One region of the Micromonospora sp. WMMD980 genome, then DNA from elsewhere that is predicted to be linked to it. Evidence: riboswitches for the same ligand, from Rfam matches in the RefSeq annotation. Region 1 holds a riboswitch; each other region holds the start of a gene.

What was found. A riboswitch is a leader RNA that binds a small molecule or an ion and turns the genes downstream of it on or off. The one in region 1 is predicted to bind cyclic di-AMP.
Region 2: another riboswitch for cyclic di-AMP. It lies ahead of O7618_RS15060 (C39 family peptidase); the one in region 1 lies ahead of O7618_RS25815 (NlpC/P60 family protein).
Region 3: another riboswitch for cyclic di-AMP. It lies ahead of O7618_RS22575 (hypothetical protein); the one in region 1 lies ahead of O7618_RS25815 (NlpC/P60 family protein).
Region 4: another riboswitch for cyclic di-AMP. It lies ahead of O7618_RS08945 (transglycosylase family protein); the one in region 1 lies ahead of O7618_RS25815 (NlpC/P60 family protein).

Annotation. Positions count from the first base shown of each region.
Region 1 is NZ_JARUBE010000003.1:5,470,678-5,478,162, reverse strand. It holds gene O7618_RS25820 (peptidoglycan recognition family protein) at 1-1,087, opposite strand, end outside; cyclic di-AMP (ydaO/yuaA leader) riboswitch at 1,321-1,458, shown strand; gene O7618_RS25815 (NlpC/P60 family protein) at 1,469-2,503, shown strand; gene dcd (dCTP deaminase) at 2,576-3,154, opposite strand; gene O7618_RS25805 (pyridoxamine 5'-phosphate oxidase family protein) at 3,233-3,781, shown strand; gene O7618_RS25800 (zinc metalloprotease) at 3,852-4,832, opposite strand; tRNA gene O7618_RS25795 (tRNA-Gly) at 5,035-5,108, shown strand; gene O7618_RS25790 (hypothetical protein) at 5,204-5,356, opposite strand; gene O7618_RS25785 (hypothetical protein) at 5,653-6,255, opposite strand; gene O7618_RS25780 (SRPBCC family protein) at 6,792-7,250, shown strand; gene O7618_RS25775 (hypothetical protein) at 7,260-7,485, shown strand, end outside.
Region 2 is NZ_JARUBE010000003.1:3,224,948-3,232,432, reverse strand. It holds gene O7618_RS15080 (polysaccharide pyruvyl transferase family protein) at 1-1,101, opposite strand, end outside; gene O7618_RS15075 (acyltransferase) at 1,249-2,427, shown strand; gene O7618_RS15070 (hypothetical protein) at 2,538-2,912, shown strand; gene O7618_RS15065 (hypothetical protein) at 3,088-3,852, shown strand; cyclic di-AMP (ydaO/yuaA leader) riboswitch at 4,159-4,299, shown strand; gene O7618_RS15060 (C39 family peptidase) at 4,506-5,342, shown strand; gene O7618_RS15055 (hypothetical protein) at 5,402-5,953, opposite strand; gene O7618_RS15050 (alpha/beta hydrolase) at 6,829-7,470, shown strand; gene O7618_RS15045 (CDP-glycerol glycerophosphotransferase family protein) at 7,475-7,485, opposite strand, start outside.
Region 3 is NZ_JARUBE010000003.1:4,797,665-4,805,149, reverse strand. It holds gene O7618_RS22580 (carbonic anhydrase) at 1-521, shown strand, start outside; gene O7618_RS22575 (hypothetical protein) at 582-1,607, opposite strand; cyclic di-AMP (ydaO/yuaA leader) riboswitch at 1,612-1,742, opposite strand; gene O7618_RS22570 (YibE/F family protein) at 1,897-3,198, opposite strand; gene O7618_RS22565 (metal-sensitive transcriptional regulator) at 3,326-3,625, opposite strand; gene O7618_RS22560 (heavy-metal-associated domain-containing protein) at 3,705-3,911, shown strand; gene O7618_RS22555 (hypothetical protein) at 3,947-4,855, shown strand; gene O7618_RS22550 (heavy metal translocating P-type ATPase) at 4,852-7,107, shown strand; gene O7618_RS22545 (CsbD family protein) at 7,177-7,350, shown strand; gene O7618_RS22540 (hypothetical protein) at 7,411-7,485, opposite strand, start outside.
Region 4 is NZ_JARUBE010000003.1:1,849,071-1,856,555, forward strand. It holds gene O7618_RS08940 (LLM class flavin-dependent oxidoreductase) at 1-1,557, opposite strand, end outside; cyclic di-AMP (ydaO/yuaA leader) riboswitch at 1,768-1,912, shown strand; gene O7618_RS08945 (transglycosylase family protein) at 1,911-2,579, shown strand; gene O7618_RS08950 (YbaB/EbfC family DNA-binding protein) at 2,860-3,309, shown strand; gene O7618_RS08955 (M4 family metallopeptidase) at 3,587-5,647, opposite strand; gene O7618_RS08960 (transglycosylase domain-containing protein) at 6,007-7,485, opposite strand, start outside.

The sequences.
Region 1 (7,485 bases):
GCTCCAGGCCGATGGACTTGGCGTTGACGTACCAGTTGCCGGCGTGCCAGCCGACGTCCTTGGCGTTGATGTGCTGCGCCACGTAGCCGTCGACCGAGCGCAGCGTGTAGTGCCAGCCCAGGTAGTCGGCCCGCTTCACCAGGTCGACGCTGGGGGCGAAGTAGCCCTCGGTGTCGTGGATGACGATGTATTCGATCTTCTGCTGCTCGGGCCGGTCGCCCAGGTCGTGGTTGCCGTAGTCGCCCGGGTCCGCGCCGAGCTGCTCGTAGGGCGCGGGGATCCACTCACAGGCCAGCCGCACCGGGCATTCCAGCCCGTCCGGCCGCGTGGCGTGCCGCAGCCCGAGCCGGGTCAGGGCGGCGCGGTCCGGACGCGCGGCGGTGGCGGCCAGCGTGACCCGCTGCCCGTCGTCGGTGGTGCGGGTCGCGCCCTGGCCGAGCTGGTCGTAGACCTCGTCGGCGAAGGCCGCCGCCGCGTCGGTGGTGTCCGCGCCCGAGTAGCGGGCCACCGCGCCGTACCAGGCCGCCGGGTCGCTGGCGGCGCCGACCGGCCCGCCCAGTGCCTTCTGGTACGAGGCGAGCAGCGCCGCGCCGCCACGGATGTTCGCGGCCGGATCGGTGCGCAGCTTCTGCGCGTCGAGCCCGGTGAGCGTCGCGGCGGCGTCGACCGTCTGGAGCGAGGCCGTCGGCAGCGGCGTCTCCCGGGCCGGCGCGGCGGCCGTGGCCGGGTCGAGCGTGAGCGGGCGCGAGTCGTCGCCGCGCGGGTCCTCGTCCTCGTCGACGTGCGCGCTGCCGGGCGTGGCGAGCACGTGGGTGGCGTCGGTCAGGTGCATCGGGCCGTAGCCGCCGCTGGTGCTGGGCTGGCCCGGGTGGACGTCCCAACGGGACTCCAGGTAGGAGACGCCGAGCAGCACGTTCGGCGGCACGCCGTACTCGGCCGCCGCGGCGGCGTACTGCTGCTGCCGGTCTCCGACGGCCGGCGCGGCGGGCGCGGCGATCACCGGGCCGGTGGTGGCCAGTGCGGTCGCGGTCGCCACGGCGGCGGCGAGCAGTATCCGTCCGCCCGACGGCGGGGGTGAGAGGTGCATCGAACCTCCTGGACAGGGATGGGGGTCACTGCGTTCCCACCCTCACTCCGGGCACCCGCGTCGGTCAATACCTTTCCGGTGTTGAAAGTTGCGTGAAAGAAAGCTTCACTCGCGTCTCGCGTCAGATATTGGGTACGGAGTGTCACTGCCGTTCGGGTTGCGGATCGATAACGGAGGTACCTACTCTGGTCAATCGTCGGCCGCCAGTTTCATCGTCCAACCCGGGCGGTGACGGTCCGACACCGCCGAGTCGCCCACGGGCGAACCGGGGACCCAGGTACCTGGGGTGAATCCGCAGCCACTGCGGTAGGGCGGCTCCCTTCCCGCCCGAACCCGTCAGCTAACCCGGTAGGCGGTCAGACGAAGGAGTACGGACGCCCGGTGGCACACCATGCCCCGCGGCCGACGTCGAGCCGGTCGATCGACCGGTCCGTGGTCGTGCCGCGTTCCCGCTGGTCCCGCTTCACCACCACACTCGCCGCACTGGTCGGCGCCGCGGTCGTCATGACCGGTGGCGCGACGGCGGCCCACGCCGAACCCTCGGTCGCCGAGATCGAGGCCCAGATCGACCGCGACTGGAACAAGCTCGAACCCGTCATCGAGCAGGTCAACGCCGTACGCGAGCAGCTCGCGGTGCGGCGCCGGCAGGCCGACGCGCTCGGTAGGCAGATCACCCCGCTGCAGGCGCGGGTGGACGCCGCGCTCGGGCAGGTCGGCGGGCTCGCCGCCGACGCGTACAAGGGCGACAACCTCTCGACCGTGAACGCCCTGCTGGGCAGCCGCTCGCCGAGCGAGCTGGTCAGCGGCCTGGAGATGCTCGACCGCTTCGCGCACCACCAGCAGGAGCAGGTGCGCGACATCGCCGAACTCCGCGACGAGCTGGCCGCGAAGAAGAAGCCGCTGGACGCGATGGTCGCCGACCTCAGTCGCACCGAGGCGCAGCTCGCGGCGAAGAAGAAGCAGATCGACGCCGAGATCGCCAAGCTGCAGAAGCTGCGGCTCAAGGTCTACGGCAACGGCGGTGGCGGCCCGCTGCGTCCGGCGCCCTGCCCGTCCGGGTATCCCGGCGGCGCGGCCGGAGTGGCGGTCAAGTTCGCCTGCGCCCAGATCGGCAAGATCTACGTCTGGGGCGCCGCCGGCCCGGACCACTTCGACTGCTCCGGCCTGACCATGGCCGCCTGGGCGAAGGCCGGCGTCTCGCTGCCGCACAACGCCCGCCAGCAGCACAACGTCACCCGGCGGGTCAGCCGCGCCGAGCTGCGCGCCGGCGACCTGGTCTTCTACTACGGCGACCTGCACCATGTGGGCATGTACGTCGGCGACGGTTGGGTGGTGCACGCCTCCCAGTCCGGCAAGCCCATCACGATGAAGCGCGTCGACGACGGCGACATCAACAGCTACGGCCGCCCCGGCTGAGGTGCAAGGAGGGGCCCCCTGTTAACGCATTCCGCATAACAGGGGGCCCCTTTTAACAGGCGGCGGGCGGCGTCAGCGCGTCGGCCAGGTGCGCCAGCTCTGCCAGGAGCGGCTCGGCGTGGGGCCGCGCTGGCCCTGGTAGCGCGAGCCGTAGACGGCCGAGCCGTACGGGTGCTCGGCCGGCGACGAGAGCCGGAAGATGCACAGCTGACCGATCTTCATGCCCGGCCAGAGCGTGATCGGCAGGTTCGCCACGTTGGACAGCTCCAATGTGACGTGCCCGGAGAAGCCCGGGTCGATGAAGCCGGCGGTGGAGTGCGTCAGCAGGCCGAGCCGTCCCAGCGAGGACTTGCCCTCCAGCCGGCCGGCCAACTCCTCGCCGAGCGAGATCACCTCGAGCGTGGACGCGAGCACGAACTCGCCCGGGTGCAGCACGAACGGCTGCCCCTCCGGCACCTCCACCATCGAGGTCAGGTCGTCCTGCTGCACCGACGGGTCGATGTGCGTGTAGAGATGGTTGTTGAAGACCCGGAACAACCGGTCCAGGCGTACGTCGATGCTGGACGGCTGCACCAGCGTGGGCTCGAAGGGCTCCAGCGCGAGCGTGCCCGCCTTGATCTCGGAGACCAGGTCGCGGTCGGAGAGCAGCATCGGAACACCATAGCGACCGGTGCGGGTGACCTGCGTGTCGGACTGCGCTCTCGTACACCTGTTCGATAGGATGTCGGCATGGCTTCCTGGTCCGAATTCGCCGCCGACGAGCCCCGCCTCGCCGCCGAGATCCGCCTTCTGTTCCAGCAGTACGGGCCGGGCTTCGGCTACCTCGCCACGGTCCGCGCCGACGGTGGCCCCCGGGTGCACCCGGTCTCCCCGCTGATCACCGATGACGGGCTCTGGTGTTTCGTCATCGACTCGCCGAAGCGCCGCGACCTCGAACGCGACGGCCGCTACGCGCTGCACTCCTTCCCGCCGGAGGAGAGCGACGACGAGGCATACGTGGCGGGTCGGGCTCGCCCGGTTTCCGATCCGGCCGCCGTGGCCCGGTTGGCCCGGCTCGGCCGGGCGACTCCGCAGGGCGATTGGCGGTTGTTCGAGTTCACCGTCGATGTGGCGATGCTGACCCGGCGCGACCAGGTGGCCCGCCCCGGTGCCGGCGGGCCGCAGGTGCGGCTCTGGCTCGACCCGCACGACGCCACGCCGGTCCGGCGACGCGACCCGCTCGTCGCCGAGGGTCGACGCGGCCGGCACGGCTTCGACACCCGCCGCCCGGCCGCCTGACCGGGTCCGCAAACGACAGGTGCCGGCCCCGTCCGAGGACAGGGCCGGCACCGGTACGCGGTGCGGCAGGTCAGGCCGCGCGGTAGGCGTTCCACGCGGTGAGCATGCGGCTCGCCTGGCCGGCGGTGAACTGGTACATGCAGGAGTCGTAGGTGTAGTCCATGAAGTTGGTGATGGGGTCCTTGCCCGTGGCCGAGCAGGTGTCCCGACCGGTCGGGCAGGCGTACGCCGGGGAGGCCTCGGCCGGGGTGTCGGAGACGCTGTCACCCGAGCCCGAGCAGCCGCCCTGGAAGGTGTGGTAGAGGTTCAGCCAGTGGCCGATCTCGTGGGTGCCGGTGTCGCCCTGGTTGTAGTTGGTGGCGGTGCCGCCGGGCAGGGACTCGTTCAGCACGACCACGCCGTCCATCTTGTCCAGCGTGCGCTTCGGGAACGTCGCCCAGCCGAGCAGGCCGTCGCTCAGCTCACCGAGATACATGTTCAGCGTGTTCTTGCCGCCCGTGCGCAGCGAGGTCTTCATCGACCGCTCCGCCGAGGAGCCCTGCACGATCGGGTACCACGACGGGTTGGTCACCCGGTTGATCTTGGCGAGCTGGAAGGAGAACGCGGTGGCCGCGCCGCCCGTCGAGCCCGAGTAGGACTGGTTGAGCACGCTGATCTGCTGGTTGATCAGCGAGTCCGGGATGTTGCCGCCGGCCCGGGTGCTGTTCTCCTGGATGACGTGCACGACGACCGGGATGGTGACGGTCGCCAACGGGGTGACCGCGCCGGTCCGGAAGTTGGCCCGCTCGCGCTGCGCGGTGGCGAGGTCGGCCTCGCGCTCGCGTACCTGCTTGGCGGTCAGGTGGTTCGGGTCGAGCTTGGCGTGGCCGCCCTTGGCGACGCGGGCGTCGGCGTGGGCGTCGGCCGGCTCGGCGCAGACGCCGGCCGGGGCGGCCGAGAAGGCCGAAGCAGCGGGGACGACGCCGACGGCCGCGGTGCTGAGCAGCAGCGCGAGGGTCGACGTCGCGACACCGGCGGTACGCCGGGTCAGCAGGTTGGGACGGAGTCCCATGGGCCCACCTCTTTCTGACGGCGTGACCGGGGGTGTGTCACGCCGGGTCGGAAACGTGGAGCAGACGTTACATCCCATCGACAAATTTGAGAACGGCCATATGTTGCCGGCATGCAACATCGCTTGATCAACTGGCCGGACCGCTCCGGCGGGGGTGCCTGGGTGCACGGGGATGGTGACCTCAGGTACAGTGGTGCCGCCTGCGGGTGTAGTTCAATGGCAGAACATCAGCTTCCCAAGCTGACAGTGCGGGTTCGATTCCCGTCACCCGCTCCACCACGAAGGCCCTGCCCAGGACGCGAGTCCGAGCCAGGGTCTTCGACGTTCCACCGGCCATCAGCGCCCCTCCGGCCATCCACCGGCCACGCTTCTCACCTGCCTTCTTGCCCTTGTCCGAGGGCTCGGCCACGCAGCGGCCGACCTTGTGAAAAGGCGATGCGCCGCTGCGCGGCCAGCCGCCGCACGTAGTGGATGCTCATCTTCATCGGCGGCGCGGCTTCCTCCACCGTCAGCACCTCATCCACTGACCGTCATCCCTCCCCGCTCTCGGTGGGCTTGCAGCTAGTTGCCGAACGTCAGGCGGGTCGGCAGCCCGTCTCGCGGCGTCGAGCCGGGCGCGCCACTGCCTGCGTTCCGAGATGGCGTGGAGGACTCGGTGGCCGATGGGTGGCACGTCGAGGTCGGTGGGTTTGTCGAGTTCCCAGGCGTGCCATCGCTCGCCGCTGGCTGTGACGGTGTCGGCGTCGCGGTCATAGTGTGGGCCGCTCCACCTTGTCGTCGTCCGGATGTGCCCGGCCGGCCTGTGCCCGCCGGTTCGCTCCTACTTGAGGGGGTCGGTGCTGATGTAGAACACCATCCCGACCAGAGCCAGCACGTCGACCGTCAAGAGGACGAGGTGTACATACCGGTGCCGGCGCACCATCGTGCCGGCTACGAGTGTCGCCGGCGTGTGCTCCAAGAGCGCCGCGATCCTGTCCAAGCGCGTTCGGTACCCGCCTGGACGCACCCGGTTGTGACCGCCCACTGCCGGCGTCAGGGCAGCGATCGGAATGGGCGAGTGCCCGGAAACCTGCAGCTCGATGCCAAACCCATCGATCCGGACCCCATCGACCAGTGACCGCGGAACGCTGTATCTGACGAGCGGGTTGCCCACGACGACATGCGTGCGGGTCACCGCCACGAAGGCAGCCGGCCCTGCGAGGTACATGAGCAGCACAAGCGTGCCGATCGGCACAAGGAGCAGCAGCAGCATCTGGGAGGTGTAGGGGATGTGGGAGGGCGCTACCCAGACGAAAATGCCGGTCGCCGTGCCCATGGCGATTGCCAACAGGGCGAGCGGGTCATTCCGCCGGATCATGGCCTCAACTCCCCACCAGGCCAGCTGACCGCCCCACACGGATACGGTCAAGGTCACCAACTGCACCAAGTAACCCGGTCCGCGTCGGTGCCCCAGACTAGCGGCAGGTCCCACACACCGGCTGACAGCAGTTCTGACCTTTGCAAGGCAGGGTCATGATGTACGCGTGGGGCGGAAGGCACTGGACCGTTGGTGCGGGCGTACACCCGGAAAAGCAGCACGAGTTGGCTGCTCCCTCTCCTTCCTTGCTGGCTACGCGTTATGGAGCTGGGCCGTGCACGACTGGGCCGATGCCAGCGGCTACCGCGGCTTGTTCGACGGATGGCGCCCGTGGTACTTCGCCGTCGCCGCCGTGACCTACTGGCCGCCTGTGTGCCTCCTCTGGTGGTCGATGTTCCCGAGGGCGGGACTGCTTCCATGGATGCGCGGGTGAAGGGCTAGTAGGTCACCTCCCTCTGGCGGGACACCTGCGCCCGTACTCGTTCCGGCGCGCCACCAGGCCGGACCGGCCGAGGTCGGCGTCGCCACCCGTCCGGCGTTTCCGAGTCTCGATGGCGCGTCTGCCACAATGCGGCGTGCGCATACGCCTTCGCATGATGAGAGTGGCGGCCGATCCGGTGCGGGTCCATGAGACGACCACCGTCGACCTGCCGGTGAATGCGGAGACGGCATTTTCGTTCATGTGGGATCCAGCGTCCACCCGCACGCTCTTCGACTCGACGGAAGTGGCGGTGACTCTGCCCGGGCGTAGCGGGGTCGGCGAGATCCAGGCGTTCGTGCAGCGGACCCCGGAGGGCCGGCTCGGCATTCTGCACGAGGTGATCGAGATGGAACAGGGCCGCCGCGCGGTGACGCGTAGTCTGATGTACCCGCCGACGTGGGGTGCGCTCACCGTTGAGCCGCTGGACCCTGGATCGTGCCGCCTCACTCAGGAGTTCTGGGCCGACCTTCCCGCGGGCGTGCTGGCGGGCACCGACCGGGCATTGCGCGATCAGTTTCGCCAGCGGTTGCACGAGCTGGCCGCCCGACTCGGCGCCTGGGCTCGCGATCACCGCCCCTAGAGTTCCGGCATGGGGTTCTTCGCCGTACACCGCAACGGCCGGCCGGCGACCGCCGACGACCTGGCGCCGCTCGCCTTCGCCGGCAACGCCCACTTCACCGCGATGCAGGTGCGCGACCGCCGGGTGCGCGGCCTCGACCTGCACCTCGCCCGCCTGCGGGACGCCTCCCACGAGCTGTTCGGTACCGCGCTGCCCGACGACCAGGTGCGCGCTGCGATGCGGGTCGCCATCCAGG
Region 2 (7,485 bases), 2.2 Mb from region 1:
GCCGTCGGCGAACGAGGTGCCGAGGTCGTGCTTGGCCAGGAACCTGGTGATCGTGTCGAAGCGGTCCTTGTGGCCGGCGTTGAGCGCGGTGTAGTCGGCCTCCGCGTAGAGGTCGGCGGCGTCGACGTCGGCCGGCACATCCCGCATGATCCGGTGCGGGATGTCGAAGTAGCGGGCCAGTTCCAGGGTGCGCGAGTCGTGCGCGAAGAGGTAGCCGGGGGTGCCGGCGATCAGCGCCGTGATGGTGCCGTGGATCCGGGTGCCGAAGTTGAAGTCGAAGCCGGACAGGTGCGTCATCCAGGTCCACGGGTCGACGAACATCCGCACCTTGTCCTCGACGAACAGCGGGTGCGAGGTGTGCAACGGCATCTCGCTGCTCTTGCCCCGGTGCTCGGGCGCGTCACCGTAGAGCAGCGTGCCGAGGGTCCGCAGGTCCTGCGGGATGTAGCACAGGTTCGGGTAGCGCTCCCGGTGGTGGCGGACCACCTCGGTCATCGAGGCGACGTAGGGGGAGATGGTCAGCGCGATCCGGGCGTCGGTGGTCAACTCGGGCCGGCCCTTCTCCAGCCGGAAGTTGTCGCCGTGCAGGAACATCGACGGACAGCCGATCTGCTCCACCGCGGAGAAGCCGAGGGTGCGCAGGTAGCTCTCGGTGATCTCGCCGCGTACCCCGATGCTGTGCGAGCGGTCGAGCACCGCCCGGCAGAACGCGCTGACCGCGTCGTCGATCGGGCGCAGGTACTCCCGGTCGCCGTCGACGTTCGTCTGCACGCCGACGCCGAGGACCACCACCGGGATCTTGAGCCGTTCGATCAGCCGGGTGAGCGGTTCGAGGCGGTGCGCGAAGCTGCGGCGGAAGGCGTTGGCGAGCGGGACGACGAAGACGTCGTGTCGCTCGTTGATCTCGTCGGCGTCGCGCGGGTCGGCGGGCTTGCGGGTCGCGGTGATCTCCGCCGTGGAGGTGGCGAGCAGCTTGTGCGCGGCGTGGCTGAACACCAGGTTGCCGGTGTTGTCGCTGATCCAGTTGCGGCTGAAGGTCTCCTCCGGCGTCAGGACGTCGAACGGGCCCTTGCGGGCGCGGAGGAGGATCCTCTGGTGCATCCGGCTGCTCACCTTCCGATACGGGCCGGCGGACGCCGGCGGGTGCCCACAGGTGCGGGAACGGAAATCCTATCCGCCGCCCGCCGGTGACCGTCCGGACGTCGCCGCGCGGGAGCCCACGGTTCACCACCCGGTAGGGTGCCCGGGATGACCAGTGCCCCGACCACCACCCGTGCGCCGCGGCTGCCGTCGCTGACCGGGCTGCGGTGGATCGCCGCCCTGCTGGTCTTCGGCTTCCACGCGGGCACCATGCGGATCATCGCCGAGCCGCAGTGGAAGGCGGTGATGGACAAGACCTTCAGTCTCGGGCTCTCCGGCGTCGAGTTCTTCTTCATCCTCAGTGGATTCGTGCTGGTCTGGTCGTACCGCGACGGCGAGCGCGCGAGGACGTTTCTGCGCCGCCGGTTCGCCAAGATCTACCCGAACCACCTGGTGACGTTCGTGGCGGCCCTGGCCGTGGCGGCCTGGTTCGCCGACCCGGTCCTGCCGTGGGCCGCGATCGGCAACCTGTTCCTGGTCCAGGCGTGGATCCCGCTCAACGGCTACTTCTACAGCGTCAACAACGTGAGCTGGTCGCTCTCCTGCGAGCTGGCCTTCTACCTGTGCCTGCCGCTGGTGGTGCCGTGGCTGCGCCGGTCCGGCACCGGCTGGCTGCGGGTGGTGCTGGCCGCCGCGCCGCTGCTGATCCTGGCGCTCTGGCCCGCGCAGCAGTTGGTGCCGGAGGACCAGCGCTGGTGGTTCACCCAGATCTTCCCGGTCACCCGGTCCTTCGAGTTCTGGATGGGCGCGGCCGCCGCCGAGCTGATGCGCCGCCGACGCTGGCGCGGCCCCGACCTCACCGTGGCCAGCCTGATCTTCGTCGCCACCTGGGTGGTCGCCGCGCTGTGGATCCCGGCGGAGTTCTGGGCGGCGCTGCTCGCCGTGGCGTACCTGCTGGTCATCGCCGCCGCGGCGGACGCCGACGTGCGGGGCCGGCGGACCCCGTGGCGGTCGCGTCCGATGCTCTGGCTCGGCGAGGTCTCGTTCGCGTTCTACCTGGTCCACGTGCTGGTCATGGTGACCGTCCTGCGGCTCACCGGCGACTGGGGAACCGGCCTGCCCGGGTGGCGGGGCCCGCTCGCGGTGCTCGGCTTCCTGGCGCTCACCCTGGCGCTCGCCGCCGCCCTGCACCGCTGGGTGGAGGTGCCGATGATGCGCCGCCTCGGCCCGCCGCGGCGCGCCCACCCGGAGTCGGCCGCCGCCGCGCCGGGCGTGCCCGCGCCGAGGCCGGCCGCCGACGACGACGCCCGCTCGATCGAGTACGCCGGGCGGCGCCGGCCGGACTGAGCCGTCCGGGCGTGGCGGGCGTCCCGGGCGGGGTGACGGCGTCGACGGTCGTGCGTCGCGACACGCCGAGCGGCGGTGCGCGGTGGTGGGATCGGGGGTAATTTGTACCCGTGCTTCCGATCGCGCTCACCTGCCCCGTGTGGTGGGTGGCGCGCTGGGCCGCACGGATGCTGGCCAGCCTGGCCGTGGTGGTCGCCTTCTCACTCGGCGCGGCCACCTTGCCGGCCGGCGCCCCCGCGACCGCGCCGGTCCCGTCCGGTCCCATCACCGGCCTGACGGTGCGCGGTGCCGCCGACCCCCGGGCGGAGCGCGGCGATCTCGCCGCCGAGCGGCGGCGTGATTCCGCCGCCGCACGGCAGGCGGCACCCGCCGGCGCTCCGGAGCCGCCGCTGGCGGGCGCCGCCCCGGCACCGGTGGGCCGGCTCTCGCTCCCGGGCCGCCAGCCGCCGGCCCTCGCCGGACCACGGGCCCCGCCCGCCCGCTGACCCGCCACGAGCGCCGCCCGCCCGCTGACCCGCCACGGGCCCGCCGGTGCCGCCGTTCGCCGAACCTCACCCGCGCCCGCCCGTCGGCGGTGGGCGGCGTCCGTATCCCGGCCGCGCCCCGCCCCGACCGGCCCGTGCGAATCCTCCCGCCCTCGTCTTCCGTCAGGTGCCCACCATGTCGCAGACCGTTCTGCTCAACTTCCTCACCGACGTCCCCGAGGCCGCCGCCATCTGGTCGGCCCTGACCGTGCTCGCCCTCGTCCTGCTCGCCGTGCTGGTCGCCCGTCCCGAACGCGACGGCGCCGCCGAGGTCGATCCCGATCCGGTCGACGTCGAAGCCGCCCACCGCGCCGATCTCGCCCGCTACGCCGACGAGGTGACGGTGGCCGCCGCCGGCGCCGCGCAGACCGCCCGCCGCCGCCGCGAGCAGTGGTTGGCCGCGCAGAGCGAGGCGGCCGGGGCCTGGACCGCCTACGACGAGGCGGACGCCGCCGCCCGCCGCCTGGCCGGCGCCGGCGCGCTGCCCGCCCCGCACACCCCGCACACCCCGCACGAGTACGCGGCGCGGGAACGCTGGTTGCACCACGCCGCCATGACGGCGCACTGGCGGGGTGACCTGACGGCCCGCCAGCTCGCCGACGTGCTGGCCCACCGCAACGGGTGGGATCCGCGCCGCCACCCGGCGGAGCAGGAGATCGTGCTGGCCCGCACGATCCGCGACGGGCGGCGGGCCGGCTGGGAGGCGACCGCCGAGCGGGAGCGCCTGGCCTGGCGGGACGCCGAGTTGGCCGCCGAGTCGGCCCGGGCGCTCGCCGCCGAGGCGTACGCGGCGGCCGTGGCGCTGCGGCCCGTCCCGACGTCCCGGGCGCCGGCCGCGACCCGCGTCGCGGTCCCGGCGGCCGTGCCGGGCGCCCGCTGGCGGCCGGCCCGGGTGGGCTGAGCGGCCGGCGTCGGCCGAATCGTTACCGAGTGTGGTGAGGCCGGTCACCAGCGTGCCTCGGCCGCCGGTCGCCGGGGCCGATGGCCGGTGCCGCGCCCGATGCCCGTTTTCCCGCCGTCCGGATGTCCCGCTTTCCGCCTGCCGGTGCCGTCGTCGCCCCTTGTCCCATTGAGGGAAGTGGGTGACCGGCTGTTCCGAATCTGTAGTCGACACTGGCGTTTCCGCAGGTGAGGCCGCTTGGCACGGCGTGTACCCACCGGTAGTGTCGGCGCGTCCGGTGCGGTTCTCGATCGCCGATGGCGACGCCGCGCCGACCCGCCTAATCGTGCACACACGAACCGGGGACCCACAGCAACACCGGGGTGAATCCGCGAGCCACGGCCGCGGTAGGGCGTACTTCCCGCCCGAATCCGTCAGCTAACCCGGTCGGCGGCCACGGAAGGAGATCGCGCCCGTGCCCACCACCCCCCGATCGTCCCCCCGCCTCCACGGCCACCGGGTGCCGACGCTCGCCTGACCGGCGACCCGCACCCGACCCCTTGCCCGCCCGGTCGTCCGGGCGTCGCTTCCCGCGGCCCTGCCGCCCGCCAGCGCGTGTGAGTTCCTCCGCGCGCCGGGCCGGCGCGTGCCGCTCACCCCCGTGGAGGAACACCGTGAAGCACCACCTGAAGCGTCAGCTGCGGCGGCTCGCGACCGAGCGCCCATACCAGATCATGGCCGGCTCGGCCGCCGCCCTCGTGCTGGCCGCCGGCGCCGGCACCGCACTCACCACCGACGGCGCCCCGGCCCGGACGGAGAACACCGCCTCGGTGGCCGACCTCGGTTCCCGGCTCGGCGACACCGCCAGCCGCAGCGAGGCCCGGATCGCCGTCCCGTCGCCGAGCGCGTCACCGAGCGCGTCACCCCGGCCCAGCGCCAGCGCCTCACCCTCGACGAAGGCCGCCGACCCGGACACCACCACCCGCAAGGCCGCGCCGAAGCCGCCGTCGCGCAAGGTGCTCGACTACGACTACCAGGCGCAGACCACCTACTACTACTGTGGGCCGGCCGCGGTGCGCAACGCGCTCAGCGCCACCGGCATCGAGCGCAGCCAGGACACCCTGGCCGTCGCGCTCGGCACCACCGAGATGGGCACCAACTCCGCCGAGGACACCACCCGGGTGCTCAACCAGCAGGTCAAGGGCGACCCGTACCGGACCCGCATGATCCCCGGGGCGGCCACCCGGGCGCAGATCGACCAGCTCCAGGCCGACGTCGTCCGGGCGGTCGGCAACGGTCGGGCCGTCGTCTCGAACATCGCCGGCGACGCCACCGACACCGACGGCCGCTGGCACTCGTTCCCGGGCGGCCACTACATCGCCGTGGTCGGCTACCAGAACGACGGTCGCACCGTGCGGATCGCCGACTCGGCCGACCCGTCGCTGCCCTCCTACTGGGTCACCACCATCGACCTGGCGAACTGGATGGCCACGCGCGGTTACTCCGCCTGACCTCCTTCCGGCACGCGTGAAGGCCGGCACCCGTTCTCGGGTGCCGGCCTTCGCATGTCTTACTTGGTCCAGTGCTGGGCGACCAGGTCGGTGGCCTGCTTCTCCCACTGGGCGTAGGCGTCCGGGTAGGCGCTGACCTGCACGGTCTGGGCGGCCTCGGTCAGCGGCATGTCCTGCCAGCCGTCGACCTGCTTCAGGCCCTTCAGGAACGCCAGGGTGGCGTGCTCGGGGTCGGTGATCTCCTCGGGCGTGCCCCAACCACTGGAGGGGCGCTGCTGGAACAGGCCCAGCGAGTCGTGGTCGTTGCGGTCGCCGAGGTGGCCGAGGTTCTCCAGCTTCGACTCCTGCAGGGCGGTGGCGATCGAGACGACCGCGGCGCGCTCGGGCAGGCCGGCCTTCTTCGTCGCCGCGACGATCGCCTTCACGTTCGCGGTCTGCTCGTCGTTCAGGCTGATGCTCGACTGCTCACCCTGCACGCTCGCGGCGGCCGTGACCGGCGTGGCGGCGTGGGCGGGGGTGTCGGCGTGCGCGGCGATCGGACCGGCGAACACACCACCGGTGAAAGCCAGACCAGCGACACCCAGGATGCTCTTACGCAGGATCGTGTTCATGGTGGGGGCTCCATTCGGGGGTCAACACACCCGCGGGGGCGGGGTGCGGGCACCGTCAGGCGCTCAAAAGATCAGGGGGGTTCGGCTGCTCGCGGTGCGGCGCCGGGAGTGTGTGCAACGACCGGGCGGCCACCGCCATTCCCGGGGCCGTCACCGCACGGGATGCGAGTCGACCGGCTCGGGGCTCAGCCGGGCCGAGGCCGTTGGCCGGCTCGTCGAGCACCAGCACGTCGGGCCGGCGCACGCAGCCGGCGGACTCCTGCCGGCCGGCCTCGGGGCTCGCGGCGCGGGCGCCTTCCTCGGTCGTTCACCCGTCTACAACGCCCCGCACCCCGCCCCGATTCCACCGCCAGGGTGCCGCCCACCACCCCCGAACCGGACACCGACCCCACCCGGCGGCACCCCCGTGCCACCCCACCACAATTCGCCACACGACTAACGCCATGGGCGCCGCAACGCCCCGCAGACGCCCATAGCGTTCCACCCAAGCCCCGCGCGCCCCGTGAGTGGAACGTTATGGGCGTCTCGGGGCCGCGCAGACATCCGTAGCGTTCCACCCGCCCCTCACTAGCCCCGCGAACCCTGCGGGTGCGCGGACGCCGCCGACCCGGTCCGGAACGCCCACCGGCCGGGAACCTCGCCACGCCCCGTCCACCGCCGGCGTGGCGCGGGCCGCAGTGCAAGCTCGACCGGGGCGGGTTCGGTCTCGCCTTGCGTGTCCGTCCGGTGGCAGACTGCGCCGTATGGGCGATACGGCGGCGACGGCGACCCGTCACCTGGTGCTCCTGCACGGCATGGGCGCCACCGGCGAGGTGTGGTTGCCGTGGGCGCCACTGCTGGAGCGTCGCTGGCCCGGCCGCTGACTCGCCCCCGACCTGGCCGGCCACGGCTGGTCACCGCCGCTGCCGGAGTATTCGTTCGCGGCCCTGGCGCAGCGTGCGGCGGACGGCCTCGGGTCGGTTCGGCTCGGTCCGAACGACCGGCTCGTGCTGCTCGGGCACTCGCTCGGTGGCGTGGTGGCGCTGGCGTTGGCCGCCCGGCAGCGCGGGCTGCCGGTCGACGCCGTGGTGGGGCTCGGCATCAAGGTGGCCTGGTCACCGGCGGAGCTGGCGAAGGCGGAGGAGTTGGCCGCCCGGCCGGTGACCTGGTTCGCCACCCGCGACGAGGCGGCCCGACGCTATCTGCGGGTCTCCGGGCTGGCCGGGCTGTTCGCCCCCGACCATCCGGTGGTCGACGCGGGTCTGCGCCGCGAGGACGGCCACGCCCAGCGCGGTGACGGTCGCTGGCGGCTGGCGATGGATCCGGCCGCCTTCGCGGTGGGGGCGCCGCGCCTGCCCGCCCTGCTGGCCGCCGTCGACGTGCCGGTGCTGCTGGCGCGGGGCGAGCTGGATCCGATGGTGACCGACGCGCAGCTCAAGGAGCTGGGCGTTCCGGCGGCCACGCTGCCGGGGCTGGGCCACAACGCGCACGTCGAGGACCCGGCGGCGGTGCTCGCGCTGCTCGACGCGTACCTGTGAGGGGTCAGACGGCGG
Region 3 (7,485 bases), 670 kb from region 1:
TCGCGGTGGTGGTCGGCTGCTCCGACTCCCGGCTCGCCGCCGAGATCATCTTCGACCGGGGTCTCGGTGACCTCTTCGTGGTGCGCACCGCCGGCCACACCGCCGGCCCCGAGGTGCTCGGCAGCGTGGAATACGCGGTGACCGTGCTCGGCACGCCGCTCGTGGTGGTGCTCGGTCACGACTCCTGCGGCGCGGTCCAGGCGGCCCGTGAGGCGGTCCGCACCGGCTCCGCCCCGGCCGGGCACCTGGGCGCGGTGGTGGACGCCGTGTCGCCCAGCCTGCTCCGCGCCGCCCGGCAGGGCATCGAGGATCTGGACGGGATCGTCGACGTCCACATCGCGCAGATCGTGGAGACCCTGCTGGCCCGTTCGACGGTGCTCGCCGAGCGGGTGGCCGGCGGGTCGTGCGCGGTGGTCGGCATGTCGTACCGGCTCAGCGGCGGCGAGGTGCGGACGGTGGCGCAGTCCCCGGCCGCGCTGCCCGCGCCGGCCGCGCCGGCGGACCCGGCGCTCGCCGGCTGAGTCGCGGAAACCCGAAAAGGAGCCGCCCTCGGGCGGCCCCTTTTCTTCGTGCCGGTCGGGTCAGAGCAGCGACATGTGCACGTGGTCGGTGTGGTTGGAGGGCCCGCTGTAGGAACTCCAGCCGGTCGCCGGGAACCAGATCTGCCGGTTCCAGATCACGTAGTAGATGCCCAACCGGTCCGCGTTGCGGATGAGGAAGGCGGCCACCTCGTTGCCGTACCTGCGGGTGTCGTTGTTGTGCCACGGCGAGAAGCCGCTGTTCTGCAGCGACCAGTCGCAGGCCCTGCCCTTGGGGTGCTCCCACGGCCCGCCCGGTCGGTAGCAACCCACGAAGCGGTCGAAGCCGGCGCGCTTGACCTCCTTGTAGGCGTGCAGCGTGCGCGGCGTGACGCAACCGGACGTGGTCGGGTCGTTCTCGCTGCACGACTCCGCCTTCCAGCCGCCGTCGGCGGTGCGGCCGGGACCGATCCTGGCGACCGGCGAGGTCGCCGAGACCAGACCGCCGGTGAAGCCCAGGCCGCCGACCAGCTTCAGCGCCTTCTGCGCCGCGGTCCGTTCGCGGGCCATCGCGTTCGTCTGCTTCTCCTGCTCGCGCACCTCGGCGTCGGCGGCGATCTGGGCCTGCTCGGCGCGGGTCTTGGCGGCGTTGATGGCGGCGAGCCGCTGCGCGTTGAAGAGGTTGAGCTCGTCCAGGGCGCTGGCGCGTTCGACGAACGAGTCGGGCGACCGGCTCTCCAGCAGCATCGCCATCGCGCCCATCCGACCGGTCCGGTAGGACTGCGCGGCGATCTGGTTGACCTGCGGGCTGAGCGCCGCAAGCTCGGCCTCGGCCGCCGCCTTCTCGGCGGTCAGCCGCTTCTGGCGCTCCTGCGACTTGGCGAGCTTCGACTTCGCCTGGAGGTAGGACCGGTTGGCGGAGTCGATCGCCTCGGTGATGAGCGGCGGTTCGTCGTCCTCCGCGTGCCCGGAGGGTTTGGGAGCGGCGGCGTGCGGGGCGGCCGTCGCCGAGGTCGGCCCGACCAGCACGGCGAACGCGGCGAGCACGGCCACCACGGGTGTCGACCAGCGGCGCAGGGGTGCCGTCACAGTGTTCCCTTCCGTCGACCGCCGACCGGGTTAGCTGACGGGTTCGGGACGGAAGCGGCCCCTACCGCTCGCGCGGATTCACCCCATGTACCTGGTTCCCCGGTTCGCCCGGAGGCGATTGGGCGGCGGCACCGCAGGCGCCGGTGCGCGCCTTCGGCGGTGACCGGGGGCGAGGTTACCCGAGATCCCGACCGGGGATCTACGTCCGGAAGCCGACCAATCGCGAGAATTCGACATTGCCCAGCGTGAGCAGGATCGCGTTTGACGTCGGCCGTCACGCTGCGGAGTGTCACCATGTGGCCTCCGTACTCCTCGGTTCGCCGGGCCGTCGCGCGGCGGACCCGCCGCCGAGCGCCTCCAGCGCCTCGTTCGGCCCGCGCGGCGGCCGGGCCGTGGGCGGCGACGCGGCGTCCGCGTCCGGCCCGCGCCGCCCGGCGGTGGTGACGACCGCGGCCAGCGCGGTGGTCAGCGGTACGGCGGCGATCAGGCCGAGCGTGGCCACCGCGCTGCGGACGATCTCCTGGGCGAGGAACTCGCTGGTGAGGATCTCGCCGACCGGGCGGGAGTCGGCGACCAGGAGGAGTAGCAGCGGCAGCGAGGCGCCCGCGTAGGCGAGCACGATGGTGTTGACGGTGGACGCGATGTGTGCCCGGCCGACCCGGGTGGCCGCCCGGTAGAGCTGCCGCCGGGACAGCCCCGGGTTGGCCCGCGCCAGCTCGGTGACGGTCGCCGACTGGGTGACCGTCACGTCGTCCAGCACGCCCAGCGAGCCGATGATGATGCCGGCCAGCAGCAGCCCGTGCAGGTCCACGTCACCCTGGAACATGGACAGTGTGGTGGCGTCCTCGCTGCCGAAGCCGGTCAGGTGGGTGGCGCCGGTGGCGAGCGTGCCGAGCACGCCGGTGACCACCAGGCTGCCGAGTGTGCCGAGCACGGCCACCGAGGTCTGCGCGCTGATCCCGTGCGTCAGGTAGAGCACCACGAACATGATGAGCGCGGCGCCGACGATCGCCACCGGCAGCGGGGACCGGCCGGCGCCGATCCCCGGCAGCACGAAGCCGAGCAGGATGGCGAAACTGGCCACCAGCCCGCCGAGCGCGGCCAGCCCGCGCCAGCGGCCGAACGCCACGATCGCGGCCGCGAAGAGCGCCACCAGCCAGATCAGCGACGTCCCGCGTTGATGCTCGGCGATGTTGTAGGTCTTCACCGTCGGATCGGCCGGGTCGGTCAGCTCGACCAGGATCACCTTGTCGCCGACCTCGACCCGGGGCGCGCCGGGGCCGTCCGGGATCGGCGTCTCGACCTGCCGGCCCGCGTCAGGGCCCTGCTCCACGGCGACGGTCACGGTGCCGCACCGTCCCGCGGCGCCCGTCGGCGCCTCCGGGGTCGGCGGGCAGGGCTCGGTCACCACCCGGGTCACCGTGCCGTGGTGGCGCGGCACGTTCTCGCCGCCCGCCGGTTCCGGCCCCTGCCGGGGCCAGAGCGCCAGCGCCGCGACGACGGTGAGCACGAAGAGCGGCACCACTGTCGCGACGAGGAGCCGGCGTACGCGCGGCGGCGCGGGGGCGGGACGGCTGTGGTCGGCGCCCACGGCGTCTCCCAACTGTCGACGGCGCGACCCGGTCGCCGGCCCGACTGGTCCTCGGCCGGCGCGGGCGCGTGCTGGCCACGCCCGTTCGTCGCCGGGCCATGGTAGCCAGCCCCACGGGGGGAGGGGGTCAGCCGCGCTTCATGAGGCGGCCCACGGCGGCCATCATCTCGGTCGCCATCTCGTCGGCACGGCCTTCGGCGGCGCCCTCGTGCATGCAGTGCCGGGCGTGGCCGTCGAGCAGGCCCAGGGCGACCTTGTCCAGCGCGGCCTGGATGGCCGAGATCTGGGTCAGCACGTCGATGCAGTAGCGGTCGTCCTCGACCATCTTCTCGATGCCCCGGACCTGCCCCTCGACGCGACGGAGCCGGGCGAGGAGCTGGTCCTTGCTGGCGGTGTAGCCCCGGGTCGGGGTGGACGGGGTGGTCATGTGCCGAGGATACCGTACCCCTCGGGGGTATGGTAAGGTTCACCATGTACCCCTAGGGGGTATCAGATCGGAGGGCGAGATGGAGACCACCTACCGGGTGACCGGCATGACCTGCGGCCACTGCGTCAACGCGGTCAGCGCCGAACTGACCGCGCTGCCGGGCGTCACCGACGTCAAGGTCGACCTGGCCACCGGCCGGGTCACCGTCACCAGCCAGGGCCCGATGGACGCCGACGCCGTCCACGCCGCGGTGGACGAGGCCGGCTACGACCTCGCCGAGGCCTGACGGGCCCAACGCATCCGTCAACCGGAGGAGGCACCATGAACACGGCGACGAAGCTGAGCGGCTTCGCCCTCGGCCTCGCGGCGGTGTTCGGCGGGGCGTACGGGATCGGTCACCTGGCCGGTCCCGTCGCCCCGGCCGCCGAGACCAGCCACGACCCCACCGACACCGACCACGGGACCGGCGCCGCCGGACACGGCGACCGGGGCTCCGGCGACGCCGCGCACCTGCCCGGCGGGCTGCTCGTCGCCGAGCGTGGCTACACGCTCCAGCCGGTCACCGCCCCGGCCGGCGAGTTCGCGTTCCGGATCACCGGCCCGGACGGGAAGCCGGTCACCCGCTACGAGGTGGCCCACGACAGGCGCATGCACCTGATCGTCGCCCGACGCGACCTGTCCGGCTTCCGGCACGTGCACCCGGAGCTGGCCGACGACGGCACCTGGCGGGTCGCCTCGCCGCTCGCCGCGCCCGGCGTCTGGCGGGCGTTCGCCGACTTCACCCCCACCGGCGGGGAGGCGCTGACCCTCGGGGTCGACGTCACCGTTCCCGGCCTGTTGGCCGCCCGGCCGCTGCCGTCCCCGGCGACCAGCACGACGGTCGACGGCTACACGGTGACGCTCACCGGCACGCCGGAGCCGGGTCGCACCAGCCGGCTCACGCTCTCGGTCAGCCGGGGCGGCCGCCCGGTCACCGACCTCCAGCCCTACCTCGGGGCGTACGGGCACCTGGTGGCGCTGCGTCAGGGCGACCTGGCCTACCTGCACGTGCACCCGGAGGGCGAGCTCGGTGACGGGCGGACCCCGGCCGGACCGGCGGTCACGTTCGCGGCCGAGGTGCCCTCCGCCGGGGCGTACCGTCTCTACCTGGACTTCCGGCACGGCGACGCGGTGCACACCGCCGAGTTCACCGTCGTGGCCGGCGACCCCACCGGGGAGGTGCCGCGATGACCACCACGGGAAAGGCGCTGCCGACCGCGCCGAACCAGATCGAACTCACGATCGGTGGCATGACCTGCGCGTCCTGCGCGGCCCGGATCGAGAAGAAGCTCAACCGGATGGACGGCGTCGAGGCCACGGTGAACTACGCCACCGAGAAGGCCACCGTCCGGTACGCCGACGAGGTCGCGCCGGACGACCTGATCGCCACCGTGGAGAAGACCGGCTACACGGCAGTGGTGCCGCCCCCGCCCACCCGGACCGAGGCGACCACGGCCGGTGAGCCGGTGAACGAGCTGCGCGGCGCGCGTACCCGGTTGTGGGTCTCCGCCGTGCTGACCCTGCCGGTGATCGTGCTGGCCATGGTGCCGGCCTGGCAGTTCGACCACTGGCAGTGGGCCTCGCTCACGCTGGCCGCGCCGGTGGTGGTCTGGGGCGGGCTGCCGTTCCACCGGGCCGCGCTGGTCAACCTGCGGCACGGCGCGGCGACCATGGACACCCTGGTCTCGCTCGGCACGCTTGCCGCGTTCGGCTGGTCGCTCTGGGCGCTCTTCCTCGGCGATGCCGGGATGCCGGGGATGACGCACCCGTTCCGGTTCGACATCACAAGAGGCGACGGCGCCGGCAACATCTACCTGGAGGCCGCCGCCGGCGTCACGGTCTTCATCCTGGCCGGGCGCTACTTCGAGGCCCGCGCCAAGCGCACCGCCGGTTCCGCGCTGCGGGCCCTGCTCGAACTGGGCGCGAAGGACGTCGCGGTGCGGCGCGGCGGGCAGGAGGTGCGGGTCCCGGTCGACCAGCTCGCGGTCGGCGACCGGTTCGTGGTCCGGCCGGGCGAGAAGATCGCCACCGACGGCATGGTCGAGGAGGGCACCTCGGCGGTCGACGCCGGCATGCTCACCGGCGAATCGGTGCCGGTCGAGGTGGGGCCGGGCGACGCCGTGGTGGGCGCGACCGTGAACGCCGGCGGCCGGCTCGTGGTCCGGGCCACCCGGATCGGCGGGGACACCCAGCTCGCCCAGATGGCGCGGCTGGTGGAGGCGGCGCAGACCGGCAAGGCGGCGGTGCAGCGGCTCGCCGACCGCATCTCCGGCGTCTTCGTGCCGATCGTGATCGCCCTGGCCGCCGCCACGCTCGGCTGGTGGCTCGGCACCGGCGGCGGGCCGACCGCCGCGTTCACCGCCGCCGTGGCGGTGCTGATCATCGCCTGCCCGTGCGCGCTGGGCCTGGCGACGCCGACCGCGCTGCTGGTCGGCACCGGGCGCGGCGCCCAGCTCGGTGTGCTGATCAAGGGGCCGGAGGTGCTGGAGTCCACCCGCCGGGTCGACACCGTGGTGCTGGACAAGACCGGCACCGTCACCACCGGCCGGATGGCGCTGGCCGAGGTGCGGCCCGCGCCCGGCGAGGATGCCGGCGAGCTGCTCCGGCTGGCCGGCGCGTTGGAGGCGGCCTCCGAGCACCCGATCGCCCGGGCGGTGGCCGAGGCAGCGACGGCTGCCGGCCCGCTGCCGGCGGTCGCCGACTTCGCCAACACCGAGGGGCTGGGCGTGGCCGGCACGGTCGACGGCCGGGCCGTGCTGGTCGGGCGGCTCCGGCTGCTGCGGGAGCGCGGTCTCGACGTACCCGACGAGGTGGCGCGGGCCGTGACCGGCGCGGAGGCGGCCGGTCGGACGGCGGTCCTGGTCGGCTGGGACGGGCGGGCCCGCGGGGTGCTCGCGGTGGCCGACGCGGTGAGGTCGACCAGCCGGGCGGCGGTCGACCGGCTGCGCGGCCTGGGGCTCACCCCGGTGCTGCTCACCGGCGACAACACCACGGTGGCGACGGCGGTGGCCGCCGAGGTGGGCATCGACGAGGTGATCGCCGAGGTGCTGCCGGCCGACAAGGTGGCGGTGGTCGAGCGGCTCCAACGCGAGGGCCGGGTGGTGGCGATGGTCGGCGACGGGGTCAACGACGCCGCCGCGTTGGCCCGGGCCGACCTCGGCCTGGCCATGGGCACGGGCACCGACGTGGCGATCGAGGCCGCCGACCTGACCCTGGTCCGCGGTGACCTGCTGGCCGCGGCGGACGCCATCCGGCTCTCCCGCCGCACCCTGGCGATCATCAAGGGCAACCTGTTCTGGGCGTTCGCCTACAACGTGGCCGCGCTGCCGCTGGCGGCCGCCGGGCTGCTCAACCCGATGCTCGCCGGCGCGGCGATGGCCTTCTCGTCGGTCTTCGTGGTGGCGAACAGCCTCCGGCTGCGGCGGTTTCGCCCGATCGGGTGACGTGGGATTGGGCCGGCGACCGCCGGGGTAACCAGTTGTCGTCACGCAACAGCTGAGGTGGAGGTTCCCATGGGTCTCGACGACAAGATCGACAACGCTTCCCAGGACACCGCGGGCAAGGTCAAGGAGGGCGTCGGCCGGGCGACCGACGACGAGCGCCTCGAGGCCGAGGGCCGCAACGACCAGGCCGGCGCCAAGCTCAAGCAGGCCGGCGAGAAGATCAAGGACGCCTTCAAGAGCTGACGTACGACTTGCACAACCCACCGGGCCGGCCTTCGGGCCGGCCCGGCGTGCGTGTTGTGGTCAGTGGCGTACCCGGTAGCGGAGGTGGGTGACGCCGGGTGCCGCCACCACCTTTTCCGGCGCCAGGGCGACGTC
Region 4 (7,485 bases), 3.6 Mb from region 1:
CTGGCCGGGGAAGAAGCCGTGCCGGGCCAGCGGCTCGACGATCTGGTGCTCCTCGTACGACAGGTGCGACAGCAGCGTGTCGGTGAGCAGATCCACCGCCTCCTGCAACGCGGTGAAGTCGCCGGGGGAGGCGACCAGCGCCACGAGCGCCCGGTCGACGCTCTCCACCACGCCGTGGATCACCACGTGCTCCTGCTCCAGGCGGTCGAGCACCGGCCCCAAGCCGGCGTCGGCGCGGCGCAGGTGCGGGAAGATCGACGCGTCCTCCAGGCCGTGGTGCTGGGTCACCACGGTGCAGTACGCGGCGCAGTAGGCGCCCAGGGTCCAGTCGTTCTGTCGCATGGTCATCTCGTTCAGCGCGGCCCGCGCGCCGCCCGGCGACACCGCCCCGCGCCGGACCTGGTCCAGCAGGTCGCGCACCTGGGCCAGCTCCTGGCGCAGGTGGTCGTGCACGTCCACCAGGTGCTGCCCGGCGGCCTGCCCGCGGGCCGGGTAGACGTGCCCGGGCGGCGGTGGAGGCGCGGTCGGACGGGTCGTCTCGTCCCAGAGGCGGTGGGCGCTGCGCCGTACCCCCGGGTCGGGGGTGGGGGTGACCGCGAGCGTGCTCGGACCGCCGGCGACGGCCTGCTCCTCGACCACGGCGCGGGCCCCGCTGCCGGGCGCGGTGCGCTCGGCGGCGACCAGCTCCCGGACGGCCGGCGCCACCTCCTGGGCGAAGAGCTGGATGGCGCGCGGTTCGTCGCTGCCGAGGATGAACGTGGCGACGCCGTGTTCCAGGGTGAGGCCGGCGAGCTGCTCGATCCACTGCTCCGGCGGCCCGGCCAGGAAGCCGGTGGACGAGCGGGCGAACGTGCCGGTGACGTTGAGCATCCGGCGGATCGCCGCCGGATCGCGCCCGGCGGCCCGCGCGCCCTCGTCGACGAGCGCGTTGAGCGCCGGCAGGTCGTCCGGCCCCTTCGGCAGGTACGACAGGGACGGCAGCCAGCCGTCCGCGGCCCGGCCGACCAGCCGCAACATGCGCGGCTTGTACGCGCCCACCCAGATGCCCACCGGGTGCGCGGGCGCCGGTCCGCGCTTCGCGCCGACCACCCGGTAGTGCTCCCCGTCCACCCGGATCATCCCGCGCCGCCCGGTGTCCCAGACCTCGCGGACGACCTGGATCGCCTCGTCGAGAGCGTCGACCGCCGCGCCGGGGGAGAGCCGCCGCCCGCCGGTCGCCTCGATCGCGTCCCAGAACGCGCCCGCGCCCAACCCCAGCTCGACCCGGCCGCCGGTGAGCAGGTCCAGGCTGGCCACGCTGCGGGCCAGCACCACCGGTTGGCGCAGCGGCAGGTTGAGCACGTTGCCGGCCAACCCGATCCGGACGGTCGCGGCGGCCACGTACGACATCAGCGTCCAGGTGTCCAGGAAGCCCGGTTGGTAGGGGTGGTCCTGGAAGGTGACCAGGTCGAGCCCGGCCTGTTCGCAGAGCGTGGCCAGCGCGACCACCTGGTCGGGGTGACCGGCGGCGGGGGTGAGGAAGCCACCGAATGCCAGCTCGTGTCCGTGGTCGGTCATCCGTCCCACTCCTCGCGTGATCTTGCCTGGTCCCGCCCCACGGTAGCTCCACCAGCGCGCCGGCGACGGTGGACCCGCCACCGTGGACGCGGTAGTCCGGTCGGGTGAAGAACGTCACAAGAAGTAGGCGATAGTCGTCGATCATCCTTAGCGTCGGTTCCGTTCGCACCCGCGGACACCCCGGGCCGGTAACGCCTAATCCCGCCGCCGGCCCGGTGGTAACCGAACCTCGGGCGGGAGCGGGGGACCCACACGTTCCACGGTGCACGTCACCTCGGGGTGAAGCCGCGACCGGCGGCCGGGCTCCTCGGCCCGAACCCGACAGCTCACCTCGTCGGCGTGGAGGAATCCACATGTCAACTGCATACTCAACCCGGCGCCGCCGGACCCTGGTCGCCGCGCTCGTCGCCGGCGCCGCCACCGGTGCCGCGGCCCTGTTCGGGCCGGCCGCGCCGGCCAGCGCCGCGAGCGTGAACTGGGACGCCGTCGCCCGCTGCGAGTCGGGCGGCAACTGGCACATCAACACCGGCAACGGCTACTACGGCGGGCTCCAGTTCTCCCAGGGCACGTGGAACGGCCACGGCGGGCGGAAGTACGCCGCCCGGGCCGACCTGGCCAGCCGCTCCGAGCAGATCACCGTCGCCGAGAGGGTCCTCGACGGGCAGGGCATCGGCGCCTGGCCGGTCTGCGGCAAAAAGGCCGGGTCGAGCGGCCAGAAGGCTCGGTCCGGCGGCGACAGGGCCGGTTCGAGCGGCAGGACCGCCGGGCCGCGCGGTAAGAAGGCCGGCAAGAGCTCGGCCACCTCCACGAAGAAGGGCACCTCACCGCGTCCGTCGGCCGGTGCGCGGCGCGGTGCGCCGGCCACCGGCGCCTATCTGGTACGCCCCGGCGACACCCTGTCCGAGATCGCGGCGGCCAAGCACGTCGCCGGCGGTTGGCGCGCCCTGCACGCGCGCAACCGTGCCGTGGTCGGTGCGGACCCGAGCCTGATCTTCCCGGGTCAACGGCTCAGCCTGCACTGATCCCCGGCTCGCGGCGTTCCCGCGGTCCGTGCGGGTGCCGTGTCCGCGACACATCCTGCGGGTCGGTGGCACGAGTCCTCGGGACGCGTCGTGGCGACCGGGGACGGAACGCCCGGCCGGGTCATCCGGTCGGGCGTTCGCCGTCGCGACACGCCGGGGTCCTGGGCGTCCGTCCTGCTCCCGGCGTCGACGGTCGGCCGGGCGCGGCGGTTGACGAGGTTCCGTCGCCGGTGGTTGCTATGGTCACGAGGCTCGGCTAAGACGTGAAGAAAGCGCGGATATGACCAACGATGCGTTCTCGGCCGCCGCGAGCCTCGACGAGCTGCTGACCCGCACGCAACAGGCGCTGGCCGCGATGCGGTCCCGGGCCTGCGTGCTCGCCGACGGCGAGCCGGGTGAGCTGCTCCGGGCCGAGGGGGCGGCCGCCGGTGGCCGGGTCCGGGCGGTCGCCGTCCAGGGTGGCCGGTTGCACTCGGTCGTCGTCGACCCGGAATTGGCCGGCGTGTCGCTGGAGGTCCTCTGCGGACATCTGGTCGACGCCGTCAACGACGCGTTGAGCGAGTTGGACACGCGGGTCGGCGACTCCGCCCGGGCGGACACCGACGCGCTCGCCGCCCGGCTCGGCGGCCTGCCCGACCAGGCGGAGCTGTTCAGTCGGACGGTGCACGAGGTGGCCGCGCGCATCCGCCGCGACCGGGACGCGGCGACCCGCGCCGCCCACCCAGCCTGAGCGGTCATCCGTGCCTGAGCGGCCACCGCTGTCTGAGTGCCAGCCGCATGGCCGGTCGCCCGGCCTTGCGTGTCGGCCCGTCCGACGGCGAGCGGTCCCGCCGTGCCGCCCGCTGTCCCGGCACTGGCGGGACGCGCGACATGTGCGCCGTCCTCTTCCTGCTGTTCGGGATTGCGCTCCCGAACAGTGGGAGCGGCCGACCCGGGCCGGGCCGGGAGTTGGAGACACGGAACGGCCGGCCGTCTCCGAGGAGGACGGCCGGCCGCTCGCGTCGGGGTCAGCTCAGCGTGACCGCGGTGTCGTCGACGACGAAGGACGTCTGGAGGGAGGCGTCCTCCACGCCGCTGAAGGAGATGGACGCCGTGGTGCCGGCCAGCGACGAGATGTTGAAGGATCGCTGCGCGTAACCGGTGGCCTTGTTCAGGTTGGAGTAGGTGGCGAGCGTGGTGCCGCCGGCCTTGACGGTCAGCTTGTCGTAGGCGGTGGTCGTGGTGGACTCCGCGCTGTCGATGTGCAGCCAGAACGTCAGGGTCGCCTTGCACCCGGCCGGGATGGTGACCGACTGGCTGAGCGTGTCGGTGTGCGAGGAGCCGTAGCCGTCGAGCCACGCCTTGTACGAGCCGCCGTGCGCCGCCTGGCCGCTGTCGGTGGTGATGACGCCGGAGGAGGCGCTCCAGCTCACGTTGCCCGACTCGAAGCCGGGGTTGGCCAGCTTGTTGCCGGAGCAGCCGCCCGAGGGCGGGGTGGTGGTGGCGGTCGGCGTGGGAGTGGTGCCGCCAGAGCAGGTCGGGTCGCCGGACTGCGCCGGCACGCTGACCGCGTCCCAGGCCGCCTTGACCGTGTTGAACTCGGTGCAGCCGGTCGGGTAGAGGTTCTTGGCCGCCTGCAACGTCCAGGTGCGGTACTTGAGGTAGGACGAGGACGAGGTCTTCAGCAGCATCGCGTTGTACATGATCTTGATGGCCTTCTGGATGCCCAGACCGGTCACGCTGCCGCCGTTGCAGGTGGAGCTGGTCGGCTGCCCGTTGGTGGGGCTGTTGCCGTTGGCCAGCAGGTAGAACCAGTGGTTGCCGGGGCCGGCGGAGGCGTGCACCTCGCCACCGGGGACGCTGCTGGAGTAGCAGTTCGGGTCGCCGAGCGCGCCCGGGTTGTACATGTTGCGGATCGGGCCGGAGCCGACCAGGTTGATCTTCTCGCCGACCAGGAAGTCCGGCGCGTCGTAGCTGGACGGCTCGTTGGCGAACCACTCGGTGGCCGCGCCGAACGTGTCCGCCACGAACTCCTGGGTGCCGCCCCGGGAGATGCCGCCCGGGGTGTGGTCGTCGATGCCGTGGCCGATCTCGTGGGCCACCACGTCCAGCGAGCCGATCCACTGGCCGGCGGTGTTCTTGCCGATCTGCACCTGGCTGCCGTCGTAGTAGGCGTTCTGGTCGTTCAGGCCCACCCGGATCGGCCAGTAGCCGCCGTTGCCGTCGGCGCCGTTGCGGCCCAGCCACTGGCTGAGCATCTTGTGCTCGGTCTGCGCGGCGAACAGCGCGTCGACGCAGCCGGTCTCCCGGTTGGTGGCGGTGCCGTTGCCCCAGGCGTCGTCGGTGCCGCTGAACGTGGTGTTGTTCGCGGCGTCCTGGCAGCTCAGGTTCGTGACGGTCGGGTCCTTCATGGTGTAGGTGCTGCCCGACTTGGTGGTGTTCAAGGTGAGCGGGCTCGGCCCGTTCCAGGCGCCGGTGCCGGTGCCGGCGACGACGTGCTCCTGCGTGCCCAGGACCGCGCCGGTCCGGGCGTCGACGTCCACGGTGAGCCGGCTGGGGCCGTCGGCGTTGGTGCCGCGCACGGTCGTCTCCCAGGCCAGCGCCGGGCTGGCGCCGAGCGTGTAGACGACAAGCGTGGTGCCCTCGACCGAGCTGACGGTCTTGAGCTGGGCGCGTGCCTTCTTCGCGGCGGCGGCCGAGGTCAGCTTCGGGGTGGTGGCGAGCGCGCCGATCGGCCGCTGCTGGGCGACCGAGGCGTACTTCAGGTTGCCGGCGGCGTCGGTGGCGAGCACGAAGTCGCCGCCGACCACCGGCAGTCCCTTGTAGGTGCGCTCGTAGGGCACGTACTGGGTGCCCTCGGAGGAGATGACCGGCTTCTGCACGAACGCGTCGTCGGAACCGGCCTGGAGGTAGGCGGGGCGGTCCGCGACCAGTGCGCGGGCCGAGTCGGCCGCCGCCGCGCGGGCCTGGGCGGGGTTGGGGGCGGCGGGCCCGGGGGGCGCGGCCTGCACGGCCGCGGCGGTGCCGGCGGCGATCACGCCGGCCGCGGCCGCGCCGGTGAGCGCGGCGAGGCGAGGTGAGAGCTTCAAGGGGGTTTGCTCCTGTTCCTAGGCGCGCCGCACGGAGCCCGGTGGGGTCGGGCGGCGCGATGGTGCGAGGCGGGGGTGACGGCCGGTCACCGGAGCTGCCGGCGTGGCTCCGGGTCGACAGATCGACCGTCGTGAGCCGCCGGGGGTCGACGACTCGCTGGTGCACGATCACACGCCGTCGGAGCCGTGAGCAATGGGTGACCTGGGCAACCGACTCCTGCCGGACACCCGGCGGTCGCCCCGGATTCAGGAAGCAATGATCTTCAATAGCCCCTGATCAGGGCGAACATTGTTGGTAGTGGACGAGTCCATGGCCGATCTGGGATCAATGCCGCAGTTCCCGAATGGTGCACAGAGTTTCAGCGCGGTCCCCGGGTCCTCGTCGGCGGCCCGCCGGGCGGCGTCGTCAGTGAGGGCGACAGGGTCGGCCGCGGTCCGGGCCGCCGGCTCGGGCTGGGACTCGCACTCGACGGAGTCGCGCTCGCGGTCGGCGACCCGGACGGCGACGCGGACGGGCTCGGCGCGGAGCTGCTCGGGACCGGCGCCGACGGGCTCGGCTCCGGCGCGTCGCCGGGAAAGGCCGGCTCGCGGAAGCGGTACTTGTCCGGGTCGAGCTTCATCGCCGCGGTGGCCCGGGTCATGAACTGGCGCCAGATCGGCGCGGCCCCGGTCGAGCCGTACACCTCGTAGCTGCCGCCCGTCGTCCGCAGCGGCTTGCCGTCGGTGGTGCCCAGCCAGACCGCCGAGGCGAGGGCGCCGGTCCACCCCACCATCCAGGTGTGCACGTTCTTGGTGGTGCTCTGCCCGGCCTGCCACGTGCCGGTCTTGCCGGCGGAGTCCCAGCCGTTGTCGAGCCGGGCCGCCCGGACCCGGCGCAGCGTCCAGTCGAGCTGGTTCACCGCCTCGGCGTCGAGATCGAGGTCGGTCTGCCGTAGCTGCTCGGTCCACACCTTGTCGTCGTCCTTGGTCACCGAACGGACGAAGTGCGCGTCGGCGCGCCTGCCGCCGGCCGCGAACGTGGCCATCCCGTTCGCGTGGTCCTGCACGGTGATGCCGTACTGGCCGATGCCGACCTCGGTGGAGAAGTGCTCCGCCAACTCGTCGGCCGGGTCGTCACGCAGGTCGACCCGTTGCGGCCGCGGGTTGCCCCGCACCGTCTCCCACATCGACCCCACGCCGGCCTGCCGGGCCGTCTCGATGACCTTCGCGGTGCCCAGCTTCTCGGTCAGCTCGAAGTAGGTGACGTTCAACGAGGCGACCGTGGCCTCCCAGAGCGCGCAGTCCGGCTGGCACGACGCGTGCTCGGCGTTGCGGATCGGCCCGGCCGCGCTGCCCCGGGTCCGGCCGGAGGCGGGGAACTCCTTGGTGTCCGGCGAGTCGAACCGCTGCTTCACCGACATGCCGTCGCGCACGGCGGCGGCCAGGTCGTACACCTTGAACGACGACCCCGGCGGATGCTGGCCGAAGCCACGCGCCTGGCCCTGCTCGTCGGTGTACCAGCCGGCGTAGTCGGCGCCCGAGCCGCGGTCGCCGCCGTAGTAGCCGAGCACCCGCCCGGTGCCCGGCTCCACCGCGACCAGCGCCGCCTGCCAGTTCTTCGGCTGGCCGCGGACCGCCGCCGGCGCGGTGTCCCGGCGGATGTCCGCCGCCGCCTCGGCCGCGTCCTGCACCCGCTTGTCGACCGTGGTCACGATCCGGTAGCCGCCGTCGCGGATCACCTCGTCCGGCTTGCCGCGGAACGGCTCGCTCCGCCGCAGCTCCGCCAGCACGTGGTTGACCACCAGACCGGTCGGCCGGTCCAGGTCGGAGTCGCCCGCGTCGCGGTCGATCGGTCGCAC